2 regions of the Streptomyces sp. NPDC002825 genome follow, and region 2 is predicted to be linked to the other one. Evidence: riboswitches for the same ligand, from Rfam matches in the RefSeq annotation. Region 2 holds a riboswitch; the other holds the start of a gene.
What was found. A riboswitch is a leader RNA that binds a small molecule or an ion and turns the genes downstream of it on or off. The one in region 2 is predicted to bind ZMP and ZTP.

Region 1 (4,400 bases), on a different contig from region 2:
GTGGGAGCCGGGCACGGCCAGCGGCTACCACGGCTGGACCTTCGGCTGGGTGGTGGGCGAGACCGTGCGCCGTGCCACCGGACTCCCCGTCGCCGAGGCGCTGCGCCGGCACGTCACCGAGCCCCTCGGCATCGCGGACTCGCTCTTCTTCGGGACTCCCGACGAGCACGCGGGCCGGGTGGTGCCGCTGGTGGCGGGCAGCTGGGAGGAGATGCTGGCCGCGATCCCGGCGGACGCCCCGTTCCGCCGGGCCGTGCCGAACCCCGGCGTGTGGCCCTGCGCGCGGCTCGCCAACCGCTCCGACTACCTGAGGGCCGACGCCCCGGCCGCCGCGACCCTGAGCGCACGCGCCGTGGCCCGTATGTACGCGGCGCTGCTCGGCGAGGTCGACGGGGTCCGGCTGGTCCCCGCCGAGCGGCTGCCGCTGCTGTACGCGCCGCAGACCCGCGAACCGGACCGGATCCTCGGCGCCCCCATCCCCAAGGGCCTCGGCTACTTCCTCGAACGGCCCGAGACGGGCGGCGAGCCCACCGCGTTCGGCCACAACGGCAGCGGCGGCAGCACCGCCTTCGCCGATCCCGCGCGCGGACTCGCGTTCGCCTTCACCCGCAACCGGCTGAACGCGGGCGCGGACGACACCCATGCCGAGGACCTCGCGGCCTTGATCCGCGAGGCCGTGGGCGGGTAGCGGCCGGTCAGACGGGGAGGGCCGGGGCCGGGTAGCGGCCGGCCAGAGCGGGAGGCCCGGGGCCGGACGGCCGTCGGTCAGACCGGAAAACCCCGGGCCGGACAGCCGCCGGTCAGACCGGGAGGCCCGGGGCCGGACGGCCGTCGGTCAGACCGGAAGACCCCGGGCCGGACAGCCGCCGGTCAGACCGGAAAACCCCGGGCCGGACAGCCGCCGGCCAGACCGGAAAACCCCGGGCCGGACAGCCGCCGGCCAGACCGGAAAACCCCGGGCCGGACAGCCGCCGGTCAGACCGGGAGGCCCGGGGCCGGACAGCCGCCGGTCAGACCGGGAGGCCCGGGGCCGGGTAGGCGGCCATCAGGTCGGCGACCTCCGCGCGGACGGCGGCGAGGGTGTCCTCGTCGCCGGTGCCCGCCGCGGTGACGGCGCGGTCGATCCACTCGGCGACCTGGTCCATGTGGCCCGGGGTGAGGCCGCGGGAGGTGAGGGACGGGGTGCCGATGCGGATGCCGGAGGGGTCGAAGGGCTTCCGCGGGTCGTAGGGGACGGTGTTGTAGTTGACGACGATTCCGGCCCGGTCGAGGGCCTTCGCGGCGATCTTGCCCGGGACCTGCTTCGGGGTGAGGTCGATCAGGATCAGGTGGTTGTCGGTGCCGCCGGAGACCAGATCGAAGCCGCGCGCGAGGAGCGCCTCGGCGAGGGCCCTGGCGTTGGCGACGACGGCGTGGGCGTAGTCGCGGAACGACGGCTGGGAGGCCTCGCGGAGGGCGACGGCGATGGCGGCGGTGGTCTGGTTGTGCGGGCCGCCCTGGAGGCCGGGGAAGACGGCCTTGTCGAGGGCCTTGGCGTGCTCCTCGGTGGACATGAGCATCGCGCCGCGCGGCCCGCGGAGGGTCTTGTGGGTGGTCGTGGAGATGACGTCCACGTGCCCGACCGGGGACGGGTGCGCGCCGCCCGCGACGAGGCCGGCGATGTGGGCGACGTCGGCGACGAGGACGGCGCCGGACTCACGGGCGATCTCGCCGAAGGCGGCGAAGTCGATGGTGCGGGGCAGCGCGGTGCCGCCACAGAAGATGATCTTCGGGCGCTCCTTGAGGGCGAGCTCGCGGACCTCGTCGAAGTCGATGCGCCCGGTGTCGTGGCGTACGCCGTACTGGACGCCCCGGAACCACTTGCCGGTGGCGGAGACGCCCCAGCCGTGGGTGAGGTGGCCGCCCATGGGCAGGGCCATGCCCATGACCGTGTCACCGGGCTGCGCGAAGGCGAGGTAGACGGCGAGGTTGGCCGGGGAGCCCGAGTAGGGCTGGACGTTGGCGTGGTCGACACCGAAGAGGGCCTTGGCGCGCTCGATGGCGAGCGTCTCGACCTGGTCGATGTTCTGCTGGCCCTCGTAGTAGCGGCGGCCGGGGTAGCCCTCGCTGTACTTGTTCTGGAGGACGGTGCCGGAGGCCTCGAGGACGGCGGCGGAGACGTAGTTCTCGCTGGGGATGAGGCGCAGGGTCTCGGCCTGGAGCCGTTCCTCGGCGCCGACGAGGGCGGCGAGCTCGGGGTCGGCCGAGGCGAGTGCGGGGTGGTGCTGCGGGATGGTCATGGTGGTGTCCTCCGGGCGTTCGGCGGAACGGTCCCGGGGCGGAGGTGCGCACGGGACCAGGGGCCCGTGATGCCCAGGCGAGCGGCACCTCGTGTGGTGGAGCGCGCACGGCTCCCCCGGGGTCGCTTCCCCGTACGCCAGTCGCCGTGCGTGTTTCCAGGGTAGCTGGCGTGCCGTCGCCGAGGTTTCCCCGTCCGGCATCCGAGCGACGATAAGAAAGGGGCCACAGCCCCCTGGGGACGAGCCACCCCCCGAGCCGCAGGACGAACGGAGATCCCGTGTCGAGGACAGAAGACGCGATCGCTTCCGCGGACGCGCACAGCGCTCACAACTACCACCCCCTTCCGGTCGTCGTCGCCTCGGCGGACGGTGCCTGGATGACCGATGTCGAGGGCCGTCGCTATCTCGACATGCTCGCCGGGTACTCGGCGCTCAACTTCGGGCACGGCAACCGGCGTCTGATCGACGCGGCGAAGGCGCAGCTGGAGCGGGTGACGCTGACCTCGCGCGCCTTCCACCACGACCGGTTCGCCGACTTCTGCACGCAGCTGGCGGAGCTGTGCGGGAAGGAGGCCGTGCTGCCGATGAACACGGGGGCGGAGGCGGTCGAGACGGCCGTGAAGACCGCCCGGAAGTGGGGGTACGAGGTGAAGGGCGTGCCGGACGGGCACGCGAAGATCGTGGTGGCGGCGAACAACTTCCACGGCCGGACGACGACGATCGTGAGCTTCTCGACGGACCACGAGGCGCGGGACCACTTCGGGCCGTACACGCCGGGGTTCGAGATCGTGCCGTACGGGGACCTGACGGCGATGGAGGCGGCGGTCACCGAGAACACGGTGGCGGTGCTGCTCGAACCGATCCAGGGCGAGGCGGGGGTCCTGGTCCCGCCGGCCGGCTATCTGGCGGGGGTGCGGGAGCTGACGCGCCGGCGGAACGTGCTGTTCATGGCGGACGAGATCCAGTCGGGTCTGGGCCGGACGGGGCGGACGTTCGCGTGCGAGCACGAGGGGGTGGTGCCGGACGTGTACATCCTGGGGAAGGCGCTGGGCGGCGGGGTGGTGCCGGTGTCGGCGGTGGTGGCCGACCGTGACGTGCTCGGGGTCTTCCGGCCGGGTGAGCACGGGTCGACGTTCGGCGGGAACCCGCTGGCCTGCGCGGTGGCCCTGGAGGTGATCGCGATGCTGCGGACGGGCGAGTTCCAGGAGCGGGCGGCGGAGCTGGGCGAGCACCTCCACGCGGAGCTGGGGCTGCTCGTGGGCGGCGGCGCGGTGGAGGCGGTGCGCGGGCGCGGGCTGTGGGCGGGCGTCGACATCGTGCCGTCGAAGGGGACGGGCCGGCAGATCTCGGAGCGGCTGATGGAGCGCGGGGTGCTGGTGAAGGACACGCACGGTTCGACGATCCGGATCGCTCCGCCGCTGGTCATCTCGAAGGAGGACCTGGACTGGGGTCTGGAGCAGTTGAGGGGGGTTCTGTCGGACTGAGCGTCGGGAACGCCGGGCTCCCCTGGTGGTGCGGTTGGAAACCGCCTGCGAGGGGGGCATCGACAGAACGATCGGGTGCATGAGCGGTAGCAAGAAGTACTCGATCAGCCTGCCCGAGGAGCTCGCCGAGAGCGTGCGCAGCCGTGTCGGGGCCGGCGGTTTCTCCGCGTACGTCGCGGAGGCGCTGGAGCATCGACTCGCCATGGAGCGGCAACGGGAGATCGTGGCCGACTTCGAGATCGACAACGACCCGTCTGGGGGCGGACTACGAGCGGGTCCACCCGGCGCGCATCCAATGGGTCCTGTCCCGCATCGACGTGCACGACGTCACCCGGTCCGTGAGCGACGAGGCCGCCGTGCTCCTGCGGGAGCAGGGCCTGCACGGCCACAAGTACGCGATCGATGCCGTCCTGGCGGCGGTCGCGCGCCGCGCGGCGGGCCCGGTCACCGTCCTGACCCCGGATCCGGAGGATCTGACGCTGCTCTGCGGCCCGGCCGTCACCGTGGTGAAGATCTGACGGGTCCTAGAGGATCACGTGCGGGAGGAAGCGGGCGTACTCGTCGGTGACGAGCCCCGCCGACTCCCGGATGCCGAGCCCCGCCGCCTCGTCCTCGACGACCCACGCGCCGAGCACCA
Region 2 (4,400 bases):
CCGCACCTGGTGGGGACGGGCGTGGCTGAAGGCCCTGGAGGACTCCGCGCTCGGCGGAGAGCAGCTGCTCAAGGCGGGACGCCGCCACGCGCGCGCGGGGGCGGTGGGCGCCGTCTCGGTCCGTCCCGGCCGCATCACGGCCCTGGTCAAGGACCGCGACGGCACGGCGTACCGCGCCGACGTGCTGGTGCGGGAGTTCTCGGAGGAGCAGTGGGAGCGGCTCCTCGACCTCGCCGTCGACAGCGCGGGCCACATCGCCGCGCTCCTCGACCGCGACATGCCGCCGCACCTGGTGGAGGACGCGGCGGCGGCCGGGCTCGACCTGCTGCCGGGCATCGGGGATCTCGACCCGGAGTGCGGCTGCGAGGCGTGGGACCACTGCCCGCACACGGCGGCGCTCTGCTACCAGGTCGCGCGCCTCCTCGACGAGGACCCGTTCGTCCTCCTGCTGATGCGGGGGCGCGGCGAGCGGACGCTCCTGGAGCAGCTCCAGGAGCGCAGTACGGCACGGGCCGCCGCGCCGTCCGCGGGTGACGGGGAGGAGGCCGGCGGCCGGTTCGAGGAAGCCGGGGGCATGCCCGGCGTGTCGGCCGAGGAGGTGTTCGCGGCGGGGTTCCTCGTACCGCCGCTGCCCGCCCCTCCGGTGCTCCCGGCCGCGCCGGGGCGGTCGCCGTCCCTGGACACGGACACTCCCCCGGAGCCGGGGGTCGATCCGGCGGCCCTCGAGTTCCTCGCCCAGGACGCGGCGACGCGCGCGTGCCGGCTGCTCGGCGCGGTCCTGGGTGCGGGCGGCGCGCACGAGGCGGTGACGGACCCGACCGAGACTCATCTGACCACCGGTCAGGACGCGGTCCGGCTCGCGGCGGGCGCTCCCGTGCCCCGGATCGCGGAGCGCCTCGCCTCCGGTTCGGGCAGGTCGCGGACGGAGCTGGACCTGGCCACGCGCGCGTGGCGGTTCGGGGGCGCGGCCGCCCTCGCCGTACTGGAGGAGGAGTGGACGCCGGACGCGGAGGCGCTCGACCCGGCCGGGGTCCGGCTCGCCGGGGCCTGGGCGGACGACGAGCGGCCGGTGCTGCGGCGCGCGGGCGGCGCGCGGTGGACGGTCGTGGGCGCGGAGGCGCAGCTGCGGCTGGGCGAGGACGGGCGCTGGTGGCCGTACCTGAAGGCGGGGGCCCGCTGGTCCCCGGCCGGCCCGGCGGACCGTGACCCGTCGGCGGCCCTGGCGACGGCACTCGCCGGGGGCGCTACGGGAGCCGGGGGCTGAGGTTGGCGGTGGGCCGGCAGCCCGGGTGGGCGCGGCACGCCGGGGGGGGCGGCGACACGCTCCCCCGTTACCACCGCTCCCCCCCGGCGTCGGCGCCCACCCCGCCACCGGCACCGGCGCCGCCGGTCCGAGTGGCCGCCCCGTCACAGCCCGCGCCCGGTACAGCTGCCTACAGGCCGAGCTGGCGCTCCGCACCCTCGACCGTCTGGGCGAGCAGCACGGCGATGGTCATCGGGCCGACGCCGCCGGGGACCGGCGTGATGAGGGAGGCGCGCTCGGCGGCCGAGGCGAAGTCGACGTCGCCGATGTTGCCCGGGTTGTAGCCGGCGTCGATGACGACGGCGCCCGGCTTGATGTCCTCGCCCTTGATGAAGTTCGGCTTGCCGACGGCGGCGACGAGGACGTCGGCCTCGCGGACGACCGAGGAGAGGTCCTGGGTGCGGGAGTGGCAGTAGGTGACGGTGGCGTCGCGGCCGAGGAGGAGCAGGCCGGCGGGCTTGCCGAGGATGGCGCTGCGGCCGACGACGACCGCGCGCTTGCCGCTGAGTTCGACGTCGTACGCGTCGAGGAGGCGCATGATGCCGCCGGGCGTGCAGGAGACGAAGCCGGGCAGGCCGAAGCCCATGGCCGCGAAGGAGGCCATGGTGACGCCGTCGACGTCCTTCTCGGGGGCGATGGCCTCGAAGGCGGCGCGCTCGTCGATGTGCGGCCCGACCGGGTGCTGCAGCAGGATGCCGTGGACCTCGGGGTCCTCGGACAGGGCGGTGATGGCGGCGACGAGCTCCTCGGTGGTCGTCTCGGCGGGCAGCTCGACGTGCTTGGAGCGGATTCCGGCCTTCGCGCAGCGGTTCTGCTTCATCTTCACGTACGTGACGGAGGCCGGGTCCGCGCCGACCAGAACGGTCGCGAGGCACGGCGTGACGCCGGTGCGGCGGGTGATCTCGGCGGCTCGGGCGGCGGTCTCCTCGACCGTGCGGCGGGCGAGGGCCGTGCCGTCCATGAGGGTGGCGGTGCTGGTGGACATGGCAACTCCTGGGCGTCGTCTGTGACAGGTGGTTCGCCCAGGCGCACGGCATCGACACGGTCGCGTCACAGGGACGCCCCGCCGGGCCGCTCCCCGGTGGTGATCCACCTCAAGCGCCAGTCACGGCCCGGGCCCCACTCTACGTGAGGAGTGGGGGGCCGCTCCCGGACAGGGTGCATATGCCGTGCTGCGGGGTGGCTTGTCGGCGGCCCGCGGGCGCACCACGATGAGCGCGACGGGCCGGGACGACCTCGACGAGGAGGCCGAGTTGAACGATGCGTGGGTGGCCGGGGAACAACGGACGGGGCGGGCCCCGGTGGTGGATCCGGCAGAGGGCGTCGGCCCGGGCGCGGAGGCCGACCCGCACGGCCGGGAGGCCCGCCCGCTGGTGGCCGCGTCCTGGCGCCGGTCGGTACGCGCGCGCGTGAGCCGCGACGGGGAGGCGGGGGTCGAACTGGACGAGGACGAGCTGGCCGCGTACCGGGAGGAACATCCCCTGTCCGCGGCGATGCCGGTGATCCGGGAGCTGATGGGGGCCTACGCGACGGACGGGGAGCATCTCCTGGCGGTCTGCGACGCGGCCGGGCGGATGCTCTGGGTCGAGGGCCATCAGGGCACCCTGCGCAAGGCCCGCGGCATGAACTTCGTGGCCGGGGCCCGTTGGTCGGAGGCCGCGGTCGGGACGAACGCGCCGGGTACGGCCCTGGCCGTCGACCGTCCCGTCCAGGTGGTCTCCGCGGAGCACTTCCGGCGCTCGGTGCGGGCCTGGACCTGCGCCGCGGCCCCGGTGCACGACCCGCACACGGGGCGGGTGCTCGGCGCGGTCGACATCACCGGCGGGGAGCGGCTCGCGCATCCGCACAGCCTCGGCTTCGTCCAGGCGGTGGCACGGGCGGCGGAGTCCCAGCTGGCGCTGCTCGGGCCGGCTCCGGACCCGGGGCGGCTCCGGCTGTCGGCGCTGGGCCGGGACGAGGCGGTGCTGACGGTGGGCGGGCGGCGGCTGCGGCTGAGCCGCCGGCACAGCGAGATCCTGGTGGTCCTCGCGCACCGCCCGGAGGGCGTGGGCGGGGACGAACTCCTCACGCTCCTGTACGAGGACGAGTCGGTGACACCGGTGACGCTGCGGGCGGAGCTGTCCCGGCTGCGCGCGCTGCTGGGTCCCGACGCGCTGCGCTCACGTCCGTACCGCCTCGCGGGGGCGGTGGACGCGGACTTCGCGACGGTCGACCGTCGGCTCGCCTCGGGGGCCGTCGCGGCGGCGGCCGGGGACTACGCGGGGCCGCTGCTTCCGGCGTCGACCGCGCCCGGGGTCGTACGGCTGCGGGAACGGCTCGCGGACCGGCTGCGGGCCGCGCTGGTCGACCGGGGCGATCCGGGGCTGCTCGCGGACTGGGCGTACAGCGCGTGGGGCGAGGAGGACGTGGTGGTCTGGCGGGCGCTGTGCGCGGCCGTACCGGCGCCCCAGCTTCCTCCCGTACGGGCGAGGCTCGACTCCCTGGAGGCGGAACTGTCCGCCGGTGCAACGGGCTTGCAACGTACGGGTCTCCACACTCGGGCGTGAGCGCCGGCCAGGGACGGCCGGCGCGTCCCAGGGAGGCCATCCATGACCCGTTACGCCGCACCCGGCACCGAGGGCGCGCTCATGTCGTACCAGGCTCGCTACGACCACTGGATCGGTGGCGAGTACGTCGCTCCCGCGGCCGGGCGCTACTTCGAGAACCCCAGCCCGGTCGACGGTCGCCCCTTCACGGAGGTCGCGCGCGGCACCGCCGAGGACGTGGAGCGCGCCCTCGACGCGGCGCACGCTGCGGCCCCGGCGTGGGGGCGGACGGCGCCGGCGGAACGGGCGCAGGTCCTGCTGCGGATCGCGGACCGCATGGAACAGAACCTGGAGGCGCTCGCGGTCGCCGAGACCTGGGACAACGGCAAGCCGGTCCGGGAGACACTGGCCGCGGACATCCCGCTCGCGATCGACCACTTCCGCTACTTCGCGGGGGCACTGCGGGCCCAGGAGGGCGCGCTGAGCGAGATCGACGACGACACCGTGGCGTACCACTTCCACGAGCCGCTGGGTGTCGTCGCGCAGATCATCCCGTGGAACTTCCCGATCCT

Region 1: another riboswitch for ZMP and ZTP. It lies ahead of glyA (serine hydroxymethyltransferase); the one in region 2 lies ahead of ABT041_RS06140 (bifunctional 5,10-methylenetetrahydrofolate dehydrogenase/5,10-methenyltetrahydrofolate cyclohydrolase).

The regions. Positions count from the first base shown of each region.
Region 1 covers NZ_JBEOVH010000028.1:37,810-42,209, reverse strand. Annotated here, with positions in the region: gene ABT041_RS29255 (serine hydrolase domain-containing protein) at 1-688, shown strand, start outside; gene glyA (serine hydroxymethyltransferase) at 1,011-2,279, opposite strand; ZMP/ZTP riboswitch at 2,344-2,434, opposite strand; gene rocD (ornithine--oxo-acid transaminase) at 2,558-3,763, shown strand; gene ABT041_RS29240 (hypothetical protein) at 4,081-4,281, shown strand; gene ABT041_RS29235 (glutathionylspermidine synthase family protein) at 4,288-4,400, opposite strand, start outside.
Region 2 covers NZ_JBEOVH010000003.1:310,516-314,915, forward strand. Annotated here, with positions in the region: gene ABT041_RS06135 (SWF or SNF family helicase) at 1-1,264, shown strand, start outside; gene ABT041_RS06140 (bifunctional 5,10-methylenetetrahydrofolate dehydrogenase/5,10-methenyltetrahydrofolate cyclohydrolase) at 1,434-2,288, opposite strand; ZMP/ZTP riboswitch at 2,317-2,422, opposite strand; gene ABT041_RS06145 (GAF domain-containing protein) at 2,557-3,849, shown strand; gene exaC (acetaldehyde dehydrogenase ExaC) at 3,892-4,400, shown strand, end outside.